Regions from separate parts of the Bradyrhizobium sp. SMVTL-02 genome, predicted to be linked through region 3. Evidence: riboswitches for the same ligand, from Rfam matches in the RefSeq annotation. Region 3 holds a riboswitch; each other region holds the start of a gene.
The links. Region 3 has a riboswitch for cobalamin ahead of ACNJYB_RS13700 (TonB-dependent receptor domain-containing protein). Riboswitches for the same ligand answer to the same signal wherever they lie in the genome.
Positions count from the first base shown of each region.

Region 1 (6,415 bases), 1.3 Mb from region 3:
GGTACTGCAAGTCGGCGTAGCTGCTGGTGTTGAAACCGGCGCCTGCCCGCAACCAGGTTTCTGGCAAGCCTGGAGCAGCTTTGCTGTTGTAGCCAGTTTCGTCGAGGAGAAGAACGCCTGCGTTAGCCGTGCTCCAATCTAAGCCGGTCGGATTTTCGGTAATGTGTGCAAATTGACCGTCTGGACTGAGTGAGCGCTGTATTGACGTCCTATTGTAGAATCGCTCGTCAAAATTGTACTTCAGATTGAGAGCTGGCGTCGGCGCAGCATTATTGCTCATGCCGGCCTGGTACAGGATATTGGACGAAGCCCCAAAGACGTTTACTGCTGCGTTCCCTCCGACCACGGTACCCGTGAACTCATTTATGTTTCTAAGATAACCCATTTTGAGTTCGAGCTTCCCGTCAAAAAGCGTCTGATAATAGGCAATCGTATTGATCCCCGCTCTATCTGGCCCCCCGGGCTTCCAGGTCCAATACTGCTGCTGAGCTCCCACGATGATCTGGCCATCGGGAATCCCAAATCGACTGAGATCGTAGGTCACGATCAAAAAGTTGAGGGTATTAAATGTGGGGTTCTGACCAGAATATAGCTGATCGCGGATGGTGCTCCTCGCAGCATTCGGTAGCTGATTGGTTACGAAGGTGTTCACCGTCCCGCCAATATAGCCGATCCCGACTTCTGCCAGCGCAGATCTAAAGCCGCCGTAGTCCTGATCTATCGTATCTGCCGGACCAGGAATACTGAGCCACATACCTTTTTCGCGGAGGCCCTCGAACTTCACAAATGGATCAACCTTCCGTTGCGTTCTATTCTTGGCAACTGAAACCGCATTGTCCCGCGTTGCTGCAAATGCATTGGCAGTTTGTGCCAGGGCCTCGTCGGGTCGGGAGCTTCGAGGGAGCGTAGCCACGCGATTCTTCTTCTGATTTACTCCTTGGGTCATCTTTTTGGGAGCGCCACTTTCTGGACCAGGGACGGTGACAGCTTGTGCCAGCGCCGCACCCCCGAGAGGGCTCGAAGCGATGGACAGTGCAACAGCAATCCATCTTTGGGCGCTGGCTTCCTGACGTTGCTTTGTCAGGGCGATAGCGAAACGAAACAATAGACCAGCGCCAAGCGCTGAAATCGTTGAGGGCTCAGCGCTCGAGGACTGAGCGAGACGGTTTGCTGACGACTTCCCTGAGGCGGGAGGGATCGCGGTAGGAGTAGACCTGATTACTGCGGAAGACGAGACACTAGATCCATCACGCCTGCTGGCGCCGTCAGATCCATATTGCATCCCGACTTCCTTAACGTATGAGTTCGACCCTCGCTGTTCACGAATGCCATGCGTCCGACATCCGCATCAATTGTTAGGGTTGGTAGGTGACATGAGCCTCAGTGCATTGCTTCTCGATTCGCGCCCTCAGGTCCGATGGCACGAGATCAAATCGGCGCTCATCTCTCCAGCCTCGGTGCTTCGAATCATCTAGAGATTAGAGGACGCCGAAAGCGCCCGCCGCAAAGTGAACAGAAGCCTGTCGATTGTGACTGCGAAAGTCCTGGCGGCAGCTCGGCAACAATTGAGACCATAGCGGATGAACAACCAGACCGTGAGATCGGCGTGTGTGTAGGCAAAGGTTGCGCGTAAACACCTTCGAGAGGTTTCTTCGAAAGCCGCGCTCCCAACGAGCGCACTTTCGAGCTCAACACGTCGGAGAGGAGCCGAAGATACGGCTTACTGCTCCAATGAAATTGTTGCACTGCGCGCGCAGCTGCTGAACTCGATGGCGCGCCTCTCAGGGCTAGGTGCGGCTCGGCTTTTATTCGAGTACTCGCAGCAAGACATTCATGTTTGAATGTGTGGCGAAGCAGGCTACCGCGAGCAACGTTGTAACCCCGCTAGGCGACCTTCGCGGCCGGTTCCTTGGAGGCTTTTACGCGGGTTACGCTGCTCTTTCCATCGATGCTAACGGGCACTTCGCCGACGACCGTTGCGCGACGAACGAGACGATGCTGGTCGCCGTAGTCGTTCACCGCATAATGTTGCGTGGCGCGATTGTCCCAGATCGCGACATCGCCTTCCTTCCAGCGCCACCGCACGGTATTCTCGAGGGCCGTGATATGAGACTGAAAGAGATCAAACAGCTTCTGACCGTCGTATTTTGGAAGACCAACAAAATTTTGCACCAGAGCGCCAAGCACTAGCGCGCGTTCACCGGTCTCGGGATGCACGCGCACCACGGGATGCTCAGTCTGATAGATCGTTCTCGTGAAGATTTCGTCCAGATGTTTTTTGTCGAGCTCGCTGACGTGGGGCAATATTGCGTAGTCAAAGGCGTTGCTGTGAACCGCCCAGAGCTTGTCTGCAAGCCGTTGCAGCGGCGGCGCTAGGTCGAGGTACGCCGTAACGGTGTTCGACCAGACCGTATCGCCACCAAATGGTGGCATCACGAGACTTCGCAGTACCGCAATCTTGGGGTAGGCATCGACGAAGGTTCCATCGGTGTGCCACAAGTCGGCCCGGCTACCGGCGCGCGCGGAATCAAGCTCGATGATCGACGCCGTGCCTTTGATCGCACCGAGCGTCGGATGAGGTGCCAACTTCCCGAAACGAAGGGCAAATCGCTCTTGCTCCGCATCGTCGAGGTGCCCTTGGTCGCGAAAGAAGATGACCTTGTGCTCCAATAGCAACTCGTTGATCGAGCCGATTGTCTGCTCCGGCAAATCGCCCGATAGCTTGACATTTCGGATTTCTGCGCCGATGCGCGCTGCGCATTTGACGACGTCGCTGCGAGGAGCGACGCCATCCGACAAGACCGTGGCAGTCATGGCTCGAAATCTCCAATTTGCCGGCTTCCGCATACGGAATCTGCCAGAGTAATGGTGACAGCGTCGAGTTCCTGCTACGCTCCTAAAGCGAGCTCCGACTTATTGGTGCGGCTTCGCTACGATCTTGATCTAAGTTGGCGAGAACTGTCGGATTGATCAATTGCCAGAACTGGTAGTTGACCGGTGTGAAAAGCTGAAGCTGCAGCGCAAAGAGCCGCAAATCGGCGATAGTGACACTGAAGCGACAAGAAGCGGAAGCCTCTCTTCACTTCTTCTCGAGGCGCAAGAGTCAGAGAACAATGGCCGATTTGCGCGTACAGCGGCGGAGTTCGGAGCTGCACGATACATCTAGCCGACAACAGCACAGCGTGGACGACAAGGGCTAGTAAACATCTACAGGGCGCGATCGCACCTGACGGCGTGACGACCACACGCATCGTTAAAGTGGGAAGGCGCGCAATGCTTCACGCCGCTGTGGTCGGTGACCTCGATACTTCCATTGGTAAGAGCTTTCTTGCCGCAGCAAAGACGATCTCAGGGTTGACGTATCGCTTCTGTTGCAGATAATCGGAGGCGTCGAGGTTCTCCAGCGTTCGATCTGGAGCTAAGAGGGAAGCCGGTGCGCTCTCGATCCGTTCAGGATTGAAGTAATGCCGGCGCTGCCCCCGCAACTGTAAGCGGCGAGCCCGCATCCAAACGTGTCACTGAAGCAGAAGCTTCGGGAAGGCCGGATGCAGGCGATGACCCGCGAGCCAGGAGACCTGCCCCGACAACGTGTTCGTCCACGGGCGGGGTGTCCGGTGGTACGCCTAGTAGCGGGCCTCGCTTTCGCGGCCTCCTGCCTGCGTTTCCGCCATGGCCTTTGCCCCCACACAATGGGGTTAAAGCTATGTCTCTTCTTTCACTTCCTGTCGCAACACTCGGCACGCCGCGTATCGGACCACGCCGTGAGCTCAAGCTGACGCTCGAAGGCTATTGGGCCGGCAAGATCGGCAACTCGCAGCTTCTCGAAGCAACGGCCGGTCTTCGCGTCGCCAATTGGGCGCGTCAGAACTCGCTTGGCGTTACCGTGATTCCGTCGAACGACTTTTCACTCTACGACCAGGTTCTCGATACGAGCGTCATGGTTGGCGCCATTCCTGAGGCGTATGGCTGGGACGGCGGTCCCGTATCGCTGAAGACCTATTTCGCCATGGCACGGGGCTCGCAAGACAAGGAACACGATGTGAACAGCGGTCACGCGCAAGATCATGGCGTCGCTGCGCAGGAGATGACCAAGTGGTTCGATACCAACTACCACTACATGGTGCCCGAATTCCATAAAGGACAGACCTTCAGGCTTTCCTCCCGCAAACCGATCGAGGAATATGAGGAAGCGAAAGCCCTTGGCTATCAAACGCGCCCTGTCTTGGTCGGACCGGTTACGTTTCTGAAGCTCGGCAAGAGCTCGGATCCAACCTTTGATCCGATTTCGCTTCTTGAGAGCCTAGTGCCCGTCTATGTCGAGGTTCTCAAGGAACTGGCGAAACGTGGAGCCGAGTGGGTCCAGCTTGATGAGCCCTATTTGGTGCTTGATCTCGACGAGACTACGCGGAATGCGCTCCGGCGCGCCTATGGGCGTCTCGCTGAGGAGGTGCCTGGCATCAAGATCATGCTTGCAACTTATTTCGGAGCGATCGGTGACAACCTGGCGACGGCTCTGGGATTGCCCGTGGCCGGCCTGCACGTCGATCTGGTTCGCGCCCCCCAACAATTGAGCCAAATTGAATTTGGCGCCCGCGCGGACCTCGTGCTTTCGCTCGGGGTCATCGACGGCCGGAACGTGTGGCGCTCGAATCTGTCGGTCCTGGTTGAGCGGCTCAAACCTTTCATTGCAAAGTTCGGCAAGGATCGCGTGCAGCTCGCCCCCTCTTGCTCGCTCTTGCATGTCCCAATCGACGTTGAGCTCGAGACCGATCTCGATTCGGACGTGAAGAGGTGGCTTGCCTTCTCGGTCCAGAAGATCGACGAGCTCGCGACCTTGGCGAAAGCGCTTGCAGGCGACAGAAATGCCTCTGCCGCACTTTCAGAATCAGACCTCGCAGCGAAAACTCGCCGGGCATCGCCGAAGATACATGACAGGGCCGTCGTCCAGCGGACGGAGGCGATTGACGAGGCTATGTGCCGGCGCAACGACGCTTTTGCGACCCGTAGCGAGGTTCAGCGCAAGCGCTTCGGCCTGCCGCTTTTCCCCACGACCACGATCGGGTCGTTCCCACAGACCACCGAAGTACGCAACGCCCGCGCCGCCCATGCTCATGGAGAGTTGACCAAGGCGGAATATGAAGACTTCCTGAAGGAGGAAACGGCTCGCGCGGTCCTGTGGCAGGAGGAGATTGGGCTCGACGTTCTTGTTCACGGCGAGTTCGAGCGCAACGATATGGTGCAGTATTTCGCTGAGCAGCTCTCCGGCTTCGTGTTCACTAAACATGGCTGGGTGCAGTCTTACGGCTCACGTTACGTTCGTCCGCCGATTCTGTTCGGCGATGTCTCGCGGCCGAAGCCGATGACCATCGAATGGTGGCGCTACGCGCAGTCGCTAACCAGAAAGCCGATGAAGGCCATGCTTACCGGGCCGGTGACGATCCTGAATTGGTCGTTTGTCCGTGACGATATTCCGCGCAGCGAGGCCTGCCGTCAGATCGCGCTCGCGATCCGTGACGAGGTTGCCGACCTGGAAAAGGCCGGCGCAACCATGATCCAGATCGATGAGGCCGCGCTACGCGAAGGTTTGCCCCTCCGGCGTTCCGATTGGAAGTCTTATCTCGACTGGGCCGTGGAGAGCTTCCGCCTCTGTTCCTCCGGTGTTGCCGATGCGACGCAGATCCATACCCATATGTGCTATTCGGAGTTCAACGCCATCATCGATGCAATTGCCGCGATGGACGCAGATGTCATCTCCATCGAAACGTCCCGTTCTAAGATGGAGCTGCTCGATGCATTCACTGCCTTCAAATATCCAAACGACATCGGCCCCGGCGTCTATGACATCCACTCGCCGCGGGTTCCCGAAGCTGCCGAGATGGGGGATCTCATCGCGCGGGCCCGCCGACGACTCTCGGACTCACAGCTCTGGATCAATCCGGATTGCGGCCTAAAGACCCGCAAATGGACCGAAGTCCGTCCGGCGCTCGTCAACATGGTTGCAGCGGCCCGCGAAATGCGCAAGGCGTCCTGATGCCAGGGTAGCTAGCGGTTAAACGGTATGTTTGACGAAGCTTCCCAATGGGTTTCCCCCTCTAGGCGCTGAGTGGGTGGCGCCTAGCAGGTTGACGGCGCGTCCGGCAGCATTCGCGACCGCGAATGATCACATACAGCCGAAGCGCCACGAGCGTCGATTGCATCTGACGCATCAAGTCACAGTGAGCCGCATTTGGACTGTGTCCCACTTCCGCGGTGGCCATATGTACCTAGACAGACGCGGGGCGCTGAACTGGAGGACATGAAGACTGGCGCGGGTACGTGGTGCCGAGCTAACGACAATTCAACCAAGGGCCGGCCCAGTTGAAATGGACCCCGATTGTGGGACCACGTGCTTAGTTGGAAGGGGCTGCTCCGTTTG
Region 1 is NZ_CP182469.1:1,680,809-1,687,223, reverse strand. Features, by position in the region: gene ACNJYB_RS07895 (carbohydrate porin) at 1-1,105, opposite strand, end outside; gene ACNJYB_RS07890 (TauD/TfdA dioxygenase family protein) at 1,885-2,814, opposite strand; cobalamin riboswitch at 3,377-3,597, shown strand; gene metE (5-methyltetrahydropteroyltriglutamate--homocysteine S-methyltransferase) at 3,704-6,031, shown strand.
Region 1: another riboswitch for cobalamin. It lies ahead of metE (5-methyltetrahydropteroyltriglutamate--homocysteine S-methyltransferase); the one in region 3 lies ahead of ACNJYB_RS13700 (TonB-dependent receptor domain-containing protein).

Region 2 (6,415 bases), 1.3 Mb from region 3:
CCGAACCAGAGGTCATACAGGCCGATGCTTTGGAGGATCTGACTCGGTTCTGCAACCAGTTCCAGACGCTTGTATTTGTCCCTTATCGATAGCGCATGAAGCATGACGAGCGGCGCCTCGCCCGCCAGATAGCGGTCGAGGGAAGCGCGGTGCACCTGCTCGTGCAGATGATCTGCGGTCGCCTGCTCGAAGATCGCATAGTTTCGTTGCGCGATGAGATCAGGCATCGTGCAATCGGATTCAATGTACGATTTGAGAAGGCTGTGTCGTTCCCCGGTGTTGAGAGTGGCCAGATGGAGATCCACAATCGCGATCGGCTCGAGATAGCCGATGACCGGCAATCCGGCTCCCGCGCATTTGCTCAAGGCCTCGGCGATCAGCGGATTCCCACCACTTGCCTCATAGATCTGCCGCTGTTTCTCCGTAGCGAGATTCCGATCCAGGATCGGCCCGAGTTCCTGAATGCTATATCTGCCGAAATGAACTTCGCTGGCGTCCTGGAAATAGAGGCGTTGTTCATAATCGATCAGGAGAAACCGAAACACGCGCGCATCGTCGTCCAGCCTATCGAGCAGCTTGATCAGGTTCTTCGCCGGGGTGGACAGGGTAGCCGCCCGGTCGATGACGAGGATGCGGCGTTCGTTGCGCTCTCGGGCACACCTGATCAGGAATTCGGCTAATCCAACCAAGAGTTTGTTTTGGTATTCATGATGATAGAAGCGTGTGCGCTCCTCCTTGCTCGAGGTATTGGTGAGATCCTTCGGCACGCTAAAGGCATCGCTGACCAGGAGAGGGAATAGCCGCTTCAAGGATTGTTGTGCCGCCTCAACCAGCTTTGGGCCATTTTCAGCAGCCCACGTCAGTTCGGCGTCGATGAGCGTTTGCAGGCCCGCAAGATAGCCGCCGGTCCGCCAGTCTCCGTCAGTGATTAAGATGTCCCAGCCGGAGCGCGCGAGTGCCGATTTGATCGTCGGAATCGGGGCCATGCCCGATTCTGCCTTCAAAATAGTGATCGGACTGAGTTCGACGGAAGATGATATGGCCGGGGCAATGCGCTGCTGGATCAAATCAACCATTCGACTCTCCGGAACTGTCACAAAGGAGGGTGGTCGAAAGGACCACCCTCCTTGCCGCTATGCTCTCATCAGGTAGATGCATTCAAGGCACTCGTCGAACCAACCTAAAGCGTACCGGTGTACGGAGTGGTGGTGCGGATGGTGGTCTTGATCTCAGCGATCTTCTTCTTCATCACGTTCTCCTTTCCTTCTCTGGCACGCCAGACCAAGCGAAAGTGCGGCCAGTCGTGTAGGAAAAGAATAGTGAGTTGCTGCGCCAATCCGCAGCGAGATTCCTTGACTGTCGCTATCAAAAAAATTGGAAGTGCGGCTCAGATGGCGCTAGCAAAAAGACCCGATCTGGCGCTTGGACCGTTGTGACTGGAGGCTCGGCTTTGTCGCGTGGGCCCCAGACGAGCTGCGGCAACCGCCATCGATTGACGCAATTCTGCCTAACCAGTGACTGAAATCCTCGATTTGTTACTCCCGCTCCCGGCGTCCGCAGCAAAGCGTCGTGCCTCGCGCTCGAGGATGCGGTTGGCATCTAGCGATCTGACCGGTGTGGCGAAATCGCGCGGGATGTCGCCAGAGAGTTGCAGCATCAGATAGCGGCCGCAGCAGACGCGGAGGAACGAGGAAAAGTTCTCCACATTCTTCCGGTCCTCCAGCAATTCTTCATGCAGCCGGTCCAGGAGCTGCGAGAGTGTCATGCCATCGCGCTGCGCGATCTCCTCCAGAATCCGCCAGTAAAGGTTCTCCAAGCGGATGCTGGTGGAGAAACCGCGCATTCGCACGGACTTCAGCCGGGTCTGCCAAAGCTCCGCATCCGCATTGACAAAGAGCCTGCACATGGGCGCCGCCTCAGGCAGCAGAAAGAGCCGGGTCACAGTCTATCACCCCGCCCTGCGCCCGTACCTACGCTCATTCACGTCGTCAAGCCGAACGATCATGCGGCGCGGCGCAGGCCGGAATGGCTGATCGTCGTCCCCAGAACGGCAAGAAATTGCGATAGCCACGCGGGGTGAGCCGGCCAAGCCGGCGCGCTGACCAGATTGCGATCTGTCACGGCGCCATTAATTGGGATCTCGGCATAAACGCCGCCGGCAAGTTCGACCTCGATGCGGCAGGCCGGATAGGCCGAACAGGTGCGCCCCTTCAGCACGTCGGCGCCCGCAAGGAGCTGCGCCGCATGACAGATTGCGGCGACGGGCTTCTCAGCAGCGAAGAAGTATCTAACCAGCTCGATCACCCGTCCATCGGTGCGAAGGTATTCGGGAGCTCGGCCCCCCGGGATCACGAGCGCGTCATAAGATGAGGAATCGATTTCGGCGAACGTGGTATTGATCGTGAAGTTGTGGCCGCGCTTTTCGCTGTAGGTCTGCTGGCCTTCGAAATCATGGATCGACGTTGCGATTGTGTCGCCTGCGGCCTTGCCGGGGCAGACGGCATGAACCGTGTGTCCGACGGCGAGGAGGGCCTGGAACGGGACCATTATTTCGTAGTCCTCACCAAAATCCCCGACGATCATCAGAATGCGCTTGCCATTCATGCATTATCCTCCGAACTTAGGTTCCAACGCTCGCTCTTTGCGCGGTCTGAGGATACAGACGCCGGACGAGACTTGGTGTTAACCCGTTAACGCAGTCGAGCGAGCGGCACGTGCACGCTGTCGTCGGATTGTACGCGGAAAGATGAGCAATATCCGCGCGCTTTGTCACAAGCTATCTTCACACGGTGCAGACTTTCATATCTCGACCAGGGGCTCCAAGGAAGCGTACGTCCCGCCGCGCCTGAATCTCAGGGACTTGAGCTTTGCCCGCTCGTGCGCCGCCGCTCACCCAAATCGTCGCCTGCCAGACTCCGTCCGCATAGCTGAGCCCTCGGCGGATAGACGACATCACCGCGGGCGAGCGCGGGAACGACGTCAAGATTGCGTGCAAAAATCTACGAGCCTCATCAGCTGTTGACAGCGCGTCCCGAATATCACTACATATCGTCATCACGGTCCGCTTGATCGCAAGATTTAGTGGCTAAGAGGGAAGCCGGTGAACTGCGCCTTGTGCGCGGAATTCCGGCGCTGCCCCCGCAACTGTCAGCAGCGAGCTGCTTCCGAACGACGTCACTGGTGCGACTGCGCCGGGAAGACAGGAAGTGCAACGACCTGCGAGCCAGGAGACCTGCCGTGACGACCAGAACGTCCACGGGCGGGGTGTCCGGCGGTCGCTTACACGCACCGTCCGGCAACATATCTGCCGGCGCTGCGTCAGCGTCCTTCCTTATCGCCCCGTTCAAACACAACGCGCATCACGGGGCCTATTGATGTCACTGAACCTACACGACGCGGACAATGCGTCCGCTGCCATTATCCAGTCGCGTCCGCGAACGCTCGCGCCAAGCGAGCCGACCATGCAGATCATTCGCCGTAACGGCAAGGTCACCCCATTTGACTCCCCCAAGATCGGGTTGGCCATGACCAAGGCCTTTCTGGCCGTCGAAGGTACCACGGCGGCCGCCTCTCGCCGCGTGCATGAGAGCGTTGTGCAATTGACCGACGAGGTCGTCGCTGCGCTCATGCGGCGCGCGGGCGAAGGACGCACCTTCCATATCGAGGATGTTCAAGATCAGGTCGAACTCGCCTTGATGCGCAGTGAGAACCACAAGGTTGCGCGCGCTTATGTGTTGTATCGCGAAGAGCGCGCGCGTCAGCGCGCCGAGGACGCGGCCGCGCAGCCGGCGCCCGCCGGCGCTCCGGCGCTTCACGTCACCCTGACGGACGGTTCCCGTGTCGGTCTGGATACCAATCGCCTCGCGCTGATCATCGGCGAAGCCTGCGCCGGCCTCGATGGCGTCTCTGTGGAGCCCGTGCTGGCCGAGACCAGGCGCAATCTCTACGACGGCATCAGCCAGGACGAGCTGGCGCTGGCTTCGATCATGGCAGCGCGTACCCTCGTCGAGCACGAGCCAAACTATTCTTACGTCAGCGCGCGTTTGCTGCTCGACAAGCTCCGCGGCGAGGTGCTCTCGCACGTTCATGGTGTTGCGACGTCGGCCTCGCAAGCCGACATGGCGACGCTCTATGCCGAATACTTTCCGGCCTATGTGAGGGTCGGGATCAACGCCGAGCTGCTCGATCCCGAACTTGCCCGCTTCGATCTCGACAGGATCGCCGCAGCGCTGAAGCCGGAACGGGACCTAAACTTCCAGTTCCTAGGTCTTCAGACGCTTTACGACCGCTATTTCCTACATCAGCACGGCAAGCGAATCGAGCTGCCGCAGGCTTTCTTCATGCGGGTTGCGATGGGGCTGGCGCTGCGCGAGATTGATCGCGAGGCAAAGGCGATCGAGTTCTACGATCTCTTGTCATCGTTCGACTTCATGGCCTCGACACCCACGCTGTTTAATTCTGGCACGCTGCGTCCGCAGCTGTCGTCCTGCTTCCTCACCACCGTCGCCGATGACCTTGACGGCATTTTCAAGTCGATCAAGGACAATGCGCTGCTCGCCAAATATTCGGGTGGCCTCGGCAACGACTGGACGCCAGTTCGCGGCCTAGGCGCTCACATCAAGGGCACCAATGGCGAGAGCCAGGGCATCATCCCGTTCCTCAAAGTCGCCAACGACACTGCGATCGCCGTCAACCAGGGTGGAAAGCGCAAGGGCGCGGTCTGCGCTTACCTTGAGACCTGGCACGTCGACATCGAGGAATTCCTCGACCTCCGCAAGAACACCGGCGATGACCGCCGCCGGACGCACGACATGAACACCGCAAACTGGATTCCGGACCTGTTCATGCAGCGCGTCGACGCCGACGGCGAGTGGACGCTGTTCTCGCCGGATGAGACGCCGGACCTGCATGACCTCTACGGCGAGGCATTCAGGACCGCGTACGAGGCCTATGAAGCCAGAGCCAAGGACGGCGGGATACGCCTCTTCAAGACGGTGCGAGCTACCGACCTCTGGCGTCGCATGCTGACCATGCTATTCGAGACCGGCCACCCCTGGATCGCCTTCAAAGACCCCTGCAACTTGCGTTCGCCACAGCGCCACATGGGCGTGATCCATTCCTCGAATCTGTGCACCGAGATCACGCTGAACACTTCGGCCGACGAAGTCGCCGTCTGCAATCTGGGCTCCGTCAACCTGCTTAGTCATGTCGGCCCCGACGGCATCGACGAGGCAAAACTGAAGCGGACGGTGACGACCGCCGTCCGGATGCTCGACAACGTCATTGACATCAATTTCTACACCATCCCGGAGGCGCGCCGGTCCAACATGCGTCACCGGCCGGTCGGTCTCGGCCTGATGGGCTTTCAGGAGGCGCTTCAGGTCCAGCGCATCCCGATCGCATCGGATGCGGCAGTCACGTTCGCGGATATCAGCATGGAGGCGATTTCCTTCCACGCCATCGAGGCGTCCTCAGATCTCGCAAGCGAGCGCGGACGCTATCCAAGCTTCGAAGGCTCGCTCTGGTCGAAAGGTATTTTGCCGTTCGACTCTATCCAACTTCTTAACGATGCCCGCGGCGGACTCGATCTCGACCGCTCTTCGACGCTGCCCTGGGATCGCCTACGCGAGAAGGTCGTCGCTGGCGGAATGCGCAACTCAAACGTCATGGCAATCGCGCCGACAGCGACCATCTCCAACATCTGCGGCGTGTCGCAGTCGATCGAGCCAAATTATCAAAATCTCTTCGTCAAATCGAACATGTCCGGGGACTTCACGGTCGTGAACGAGCTCCTGGTCCGCGACCTTAAGGCCCGCGGCCTGTGGGATGAGGTGATGGTCTCCGACCTGAAATATTTCGACGGCAGCGTCGGCCAGATCGATCGGGTGCCCGACGATCTCAAGAACCTTTATGCGACAGCATTTGAGGTGGACAGCTCTTGGCTGATTGAAGCGGCTGCGCGCCGGCAAAAATGGATCGACCAGTCGCAGTCGCTCAACCTCTACATCGCCAATCCATCCGGCAAAAAGCTCGATGCGCTTTACCGGTTGGCTTGGCGCCGTGGACTGAAGACGACCTACTATCTGCGATCTCACGGTGCCACCCATGTCGAGAAATCGACCCTGAAGGGAACTGACGGCAAGCTCAACGCCGTCTCGGCCAAGGCGGCGATCTCGTACGCGCCGATCGTGGTCCCCGCCGCGATTGCGGGGCCGGACTTCGACGGCATGACGGCCTGCCGGATCAACGATCCCGAATGCGAAGCCTGCCAGTAAGGAGATGACGATGCTTGATTGGTCCAATACCGAAACGATGGCTACGGCGGCTCCCGCCGCCCCAAACCCCACCACCACCCGGCCTCAAAAGACGCGGCTCAAGCTCGAGGTGGCCGATCCGACGGGGCTCGGTGTGATCG
Region 2 is NZ_CP182469.1:1,690,455-1,696,869, reverse strand. Features, by position in the region: gene ACNJYB_RS07930 (tetratricopeptide repeat protein) at 1-1,076, opposite strand, end outside; gene ACNJYB_RS07925 (hypothetical protein) at 1,181-1,336, opposite strand; gene ACNJYB_RS07920 (ribbon-helix-helix domain-containing protein) at 1,508-1,906, opposite strand; gene ACNJYB_RS07915 (DJ-1/PfpI family protein) at 2,002-2,604, opposite strand; cobalamin riboswitch at 3,041-3,254, shown strand; gene ACNJYB_RS07910 (ribonucleoside-diphosphate reductase subunit alpha) at 3,375-6,275, shown strand; gene ACNJYB_RS07905 (ribonucleotide-diphosphate reductase subunit beta) at 6,286-6,415, shown strand, end outside.
Region 2: another riboswitch for cobalamin. It lies ahead of ACNJYB_RS07910 (ribonucleoside-diphosphate reductase subunit alpha); the one in region 3 lies ahead of ACNJYB_RS13700 (TonB-dependent receptor domain-containing protein).

Region 3 (6,415 bases):
CCGACGTCAGCTGCCCGCGCGAGAACAGCCGGCCGTGATCCATGGAAAGCCATCCGCTGAAGATCCAGGTCAGCACGAAAACCGTCGCCACGAGACCGATGACGTGATGCAGGGCGTGCCAGCCGCGATATGGCGAGGCGAGCCGGCGTCCCCGCGTCTTCACGCGCAGGATCCCGAGCACCGCACCCAGCAGGGCTGCGATCAGCGCCAGCAGCGACAGCGTCCAGACCACGCCGTCCCACAGCGCCCAATTGCTCCTGAGGACCGTCGGATAGATCCAGTGCAAGACGCTGCCGGCGAGATTCCAGCCACGCTCGCGTCGCGTCGTATCCAGCACGACCTCGCCGGTGCGCGACGAGACGTAGACCTCCGTGCCGGCCGCATCGCCGAGGTCGACGCGAAGCAAGGGCCGGTGCCGGTCAAAGCCGTTCGGGACGCTCCATTGGTCGTGGTCCGCGTATGCAACGACAGTTGCTCGCGTTGCATCGAGCCCACGTTGACGCGCGTGAGCCAATACGATGGCGAGCGCGACCTCGGGTGACCGCACCGAGCCATCCTGCGCATCGGTCGCACGAAGCGCGCGCAGGTGCGAGGGTCCCGACACGATGTAGACCGGCCCGTCGCTGCGTTGAATCAGCCGTAGGCGCGTAGCGTCCGTGATTCCGCTCGCGGCGACCGCATCGGCAACGCTGATGCGCACCTCGCCGCGGTCGACCAGCGAAAGCCCGGCCATCCGTTCGGCTTCCGTCAGCGACGGAAACGGAACGAAGTGCATCACGATCCCGCTCGCGAACCACATCGCGAACAGCAGGCAGAACGCGATTCCGAGCCAGCGATGCAGGAGGACGATCGCGCCCATGCGTTCAGCGCCTACCATTTGAGCGCGGCCGAGAGCTCGTAGGTGCGCGGGGCGCCCAAGAGGATCTGGTCGGGATAGAACGGATCGCCCCAGATCGCGTAGCGCTTGTCGGTGAAGTTGCGCACCCGGAAGGTCAGGCGGGCCTGGTCGACGCCATTGAAGACCGTCTTCGGGATATCGACGAAGGCATAGACGTCGCCCACCGTGTAGGCGTTCATCGTCACCGTGTTGGCATCGGTGTTGTAGCGGTCGCCGACGTGCCGGCCGACGATGCCGAGCTCCACCGGCCACGGCGTGAAGAACCGGTACGACGCACCGGCATTGGCGACGATGCGCGGCACGTTCGGCGGCGTGTTGCCCGAGAACGACCCGCCGGCGAAATTGTAGTCGGCATAGCGGGCATCGACATAGGCGATGTTGCCCCACAGCCGCAGCGGCTCGATTGGCCGTACCGAGGCAGCAAGCTCGACGCCCTTGGACTCCTGCCGTCCGGCGATGTTGAGCGTTTGCCCGCCGGCCGCCGCATAGACGTTCTTGCGCTGGATATCATAGGCCGAGAACGACCACTCCGCCCGGTTGTCCCAGAACAGATGCTTGACGCCGGTCTCGTAGATGCGCGACGTCGTCAGGTCCAGAGGCTGGGTCGGTGACAGCAGGAAGATGTTGTTGGCGGACACGTCGGCGCCGGTCGCGTACTGGCTGAAGAAGGTCAGGCCAGGCACGGCCTCCCAGGTGTAGCCGATGCGTCCCGTGACCGGCGCCCAGTCGTTGGTGAACGGGAAGCCCGCGTTCACCAGCCCGTTGACGTCGGTCGAGTTGCGGTCGAGGCCGATATGCTCGACGCGCAGGCCGCCGACCAGCGCGAAAGTCCGCGTCAGCTTCAGCCGGTCCTCGAACGACAGCGCCTCGTTGTCGATGCGCGCGGTCTGCTGCTTGGTCGTGAGCGTGCCGTAGAAGCCTCGGTCTGGATTGACCAGCGACACGGAGTCGCCCGGGAAATTCGCGGCACCCGGCCGAACGAAATCGAGGTAGCTCGACGACAGCGTCGTGACCAGCCGGTTGTCGAAGCCGGCGATGTCAGTATCCCAGATCAGGTCGGTGATGTTGCCGACCAGCCGCTGGCTGTGCGCGACATAGAAGCGTTCGCGATCGACCAGGTTCGTACCGGAGTTGAATGCCTCGACCTCGTTGTTGAACCAGCTGCGCTCCGCGCCATAACCATAGGCCTGGCTCTTCAAGGTAAGGTCCGGCGCGAGCTTCAGTTCAAAACCGCCGCGCAACCAGACTTCCTGCGCCACGTTGCGGTTGTCGAGGACGTTGTAATTGGTGTTGAAGGTGCGGTCGTCGATGGTGACCGCACCGAGATTGGCTTTATTGTAGTTCGAGACGTAATTGCCCGAGACTATCCCCGCCGTCGCATGTGGGCCGCTGAAGGCGACCGGCACCAGCGGCGCGCCCCAATAGGCCTTTCCGCGGTCCTCGCGATATTCGATCGCGCCCCAAACCTTCAGACTGTCGGAGACGCGGTAGTTGAGCTGGCCGGAGACATCGAACGTCCTGGTATAGGTGTCGTCGACAAAACCGTTGAGCGAGGACCGGCTGATGTCGAAGCGGTAATCGAGGCCTTGAACGTTGGTGCTGCCGCCGGAGCCGTAATGGGCGCGGAACGAGTTCAGGGAGTCGTACGAGAAGTCCGCCTCGTTGCGGACGGCTCCGGTGTGCGGCTGCTTGGTGACGAGGTTGATCGCGCCGCCGGCGGCGCCCTCGCCCGAGATCAGCGAAGCCGGGCCTTTCAGGAATTCCACGGCCTCCAGATTGGCCGTGTCCATGATCCGCGAGGTCATGTTCTGCGGGCCGATCTTGATGCCGTTGTAAAGCGTATTGATCTGGCTGTTGGTGAAGCCGCGCATCGAGAAGCCCGCCGGCTCCGCCGGCGCATCGCCGGAGGTCACGCCGACCGCGCCCTGCGCCACCTCGGACACGGTGCGATAGCCTTGCTCGCGCATGGTCTTGGCCGAGATGACCTCGACGGTCGCGGGTATTTCGCGCACGGTCAGCCCAAGGCGTGAGGCGCTTTCGGCGACCGCATTGGTGTTGAGCGGCGTCTGCGCCCCCCCAGCCGGCACAACGGGCTTTGGTGCTGCGGATACGGCAGGTCTGCGCGGCGCCGCGCGGTGCGTGCTCTGAGGCTCCCGGGCAGCCGGCTTGGCCGGCTTGCGGGATTGGGCGGGCGACACCTCGACGGGCGGCAGCGGTTCGCTTGCCTGTTGCGCGAGCGCAGCAGGCACATCGAGAACGGCAACGGATGTGAGCGCGGCGGAGGCGAGCAGGACGCTGCGCCGTCGTACGATACGAATGGAAGACACGGGTCTAGACCTCGGTATGACGTCAGTGGCACGTCACAGCGAACGAGGTCTCACCCCGGGCCTGTCAGCCCTCCGATGAAGCCGAATGTCTGTACTCCCCGACCGACATCTTCGCGTGTGACCACGGCTGACGGCAGGTCTCCTGGCTCGCGGGTCACGACCGCTTCGTCGCCTTCCCGGGACCGAGGACCCAGTGGCTTCTGACGAAGGATTATCCACTCACAGTTGCGGGGGCAGCCACGGCATTGGGGACAACGTCCCCGCACCGCATTCCCTTTTCATCCCCTTGCGGGGAAACCGTCGCGAGCATCTAGGATTACGATCAGGACGGAGTCAATGTGCAAGCTGCGGCGATAGTGCCACAGCCACCAACTTCCGCGGAGATTTGCATGGAAGGCGCAACCTTCCTCTGGCTGATCCGACATGCGCCCGTCGACGGCGTTAAGGGGACGATCCATGCCGCCAATGCACCGGCGGACCTGGACGACCGCGCGCAGCTGGAGGCGCTGCGGTTGCGCCTGCCGCAGGATGCTGCGAGCTATGCGAGCCCTGCGCGGCGCACGATCGAGACGGCGCGGGCGCTGGGGCTCGAACCTATTCTGGTGGACGAATTCGGCGAGCAGGATTTCGGTGACTGGACCGGCCGGCGACATGACGAGCTCGCAGCGGGCGGCGACGATGCCTACGTACAATTCTGGAGCGATCCGGCGCACCTGAGACCACCGGGCGGCGAGAGCTTTGAGGATCAGGTCGCGCGTGTCCGGCTGGGACTGTCGCGGATCGGAGCCGGATCAGCAACGCTCGTCGTGCATTCCGGCACGATCCGCGCCGCGCTGTGCACCGCGCTCGATCTCCTACCGGAGGCGGCGTTACGCTTCGTCATCGACCCGCTGTCGCTGACCCGGATCGACCGGCTCGCGAGCGGCTGGCGGGTGGTCTCGGTCAATCAGCGGGTCAGCTAGGCCTGTCAGGCACATTGGCCTCCGCAAAGGTCGCCATGTCATTGTGGAGCGCGCAGGCCGACCTCACCAGCGGCAGCGCGATGGCGGCGCCCGATCCCTCGCCGAGCCTGAGATCGAGGCTGATCAGCGGCTGCACGTTCAGCGCGCGCAGCACCAGCCGATGTCCCTGCTCCGCCGATTGATGCGAAGGCAGCAGGAATGGCTGACACGACGGGTTGAGCCGCACGGCCGCCAGCGCCGCGACCGATACGATGAAGCCGTCGATCAGCACAGGGATGCGGCGCTGCGCGGCCGCAATGATGGCGCCCGCGATCGCCGCGATCTCGAGTCCGCCGACAGCACACAGGATCTTTTCGGCCGAGGCGCCCGCAACGCCATGACGCGCAATCGCGGCATCGATCACGCGCGCCTTGTGCGCACGGCCCGCCGCATCGACGCCGGTGCCGCTGCCCGCGATCTCCTCGGCGCTGACGCCGAGCAGGCTCGCGGCGATCGCCGCTGATGTCGTGGTGTTGCCGATGCCCATCTCGCCGAAGAGCAGGAGATCAGGCTGGCTGGCCTCGGCACGCGCGACCGCGCGCTGGCCGGCTTCGAAGGCGAAGACCAGCTCTGCTGGCGTGAGCGCAGCCTCGACACTGAAATCACGGGTGCCACTGCGCGGCTTGTCGGTGACGATGCCAGGCATCGCCCCCTCCGTCAGCGTGCCGGCGTCAACGACTTCCAGGTTTGAGCCGAGCTCGCGCGCCAGCACCGAGATCGCTGCGCCGCCTGAGGCAAAATTCGCCATCATCGCGATGGTGACCGCCTGCGGATAGGCCGACACCCCCTGCGCGACGATGCCGTGATCGCCGGCGAAGATGATGATGGGTACGCACGCGGCACGCGGTTGCTCGGTCGCTTGGAGGCCGGCAAGCTCGATCGCAAGCTGCTCGAGCCGGCCGAGCGCGCCGGTCGGTTTTGTCAGTTGCGCCTGACGTGCGATCGCCGCATCGCGATGGGTCGCGGAGACATCGGGACATTTCTGGGTGACCCAGCCGGGGAGCATGCTGCCTCGCTTACGGCCTGCGCTTGAGAATGTAGCTGTCCATGATCCAGCCGTGGCGCTCGCGCGCCTCCTGCCGGAGCGCGACGATGCGCGGGCCCGCGTCAGTGAGCGCGCCGGACATGATGATCTGGTCGGGCATGCCGAGATAAGCGCCCCACCAGATATGGAGCCCTTCCGGATCGAGCGACTGGAATGCCGTGCCGCCGTCGAGCATCACCACCACCGTGTCGACGCCCTGCGGCCAGCCGCCCTCTCGCAAGCGACGGCCTGTCGTGACCAGAAACGGTTCGCCGATGTCGTTGAGCGGCAGCGCGTGCGCCGCGCACAGCGCCTGGATCGAGGTGATGCCGGGCACGACTTGGAGTGCAGGCAAGGGATCGAGCCGGCGCGCAATCCGCAGCGAGGAATCGTAAAGCGAAGGATCGCCCCAGATCAGCAGTGCGACCTTGCCGTCGCCGCCCAGATGGTTCGCGATTGTCTGCGACCATGCGGCGGCGACCGCATCATGCCAATCGTCCACGCCCTTGCGGTAATCGGCCTCCGTCGCGTCGCGCACCGGCAGGTCGAACTCGGCGATGCGCGTCGTGTTGCTGGTAAGCACGTCAGTGCAGATCGTCCGCCTGAGATCGGCGAGATCGGATTTCGCGCTTCCCTTGCGCGGGATCAGGACCAGATCGGCCGCGTTGATGGCGCAGATCGCGGCGCGCGTGAGCTGCTCGGGATCGCCGCAACCGATGCCTATCAGGGAGAGCGTGAGCATCGGGCGTACAGGGGGGCCATGACGGCCGCCCCTTGTCTCTTAAGCCGCGTTGTGCAGGCGCGGGGTGACGAGGCCCGGCGCCGTAACACCGCGCAGCCACTTCGCCAGCGCCAGCACGGCGAGATCGGCCAGCGGCTCGATCACGATGACGAGCGCGTAGGAGGCCGCGAAGGCCGCGATGTTGGCGAGGTTGCTCATGGCAAAGCCGGAGCCATAGAGCGCCCAGAACGCCACCCAGGCGATCACGCCGGCTTGGTAGGTGGTCGAGAGCGCCAGCGCCTGGCGATACCTGAGGTCGACATAGGCGGTGTTGCGGGAAATGAGCCGCGCGGCAATCGCCTGGATCGCGAACAGCGGCACCAGCAGCGTGGTGACGTTCATGCCGTATTGCGGCAGGTCGGCCGGCTCGAAGAGCACGCCTTG
Region 3 is NZ_CP182469.1:2,945,221-2,951,635, reverse strand. Features, by position in the region: gene ACNJYB_RS13705 (PepSY domain-containing protein) at 1-859, opposite strand, end outside; gene ACNJYB_RS13700 (TonB-dependent receptor domain-containing protein) at 871-3,225, opposite strand; cobalamin riboswitch at 3,341-3,542, opposite strand; gene ACNJYB_RS13695 (histidine phosphatase family protein) at 3,615-4,187, shown strand; gene cobT (nicotinate-nucleotide--dimethylbenzimidazole phosphoribosyltransferase) at 4,180-5,232, opposite strand; gene cobF (precorrin-6A synthase (deacetylating)) at 5,243-5,992, opposite strand; gene ACNJYB_RS13680 (energy-coupling factor ABC transporter permease) at 6,032-6,415, opposite strand, start outside.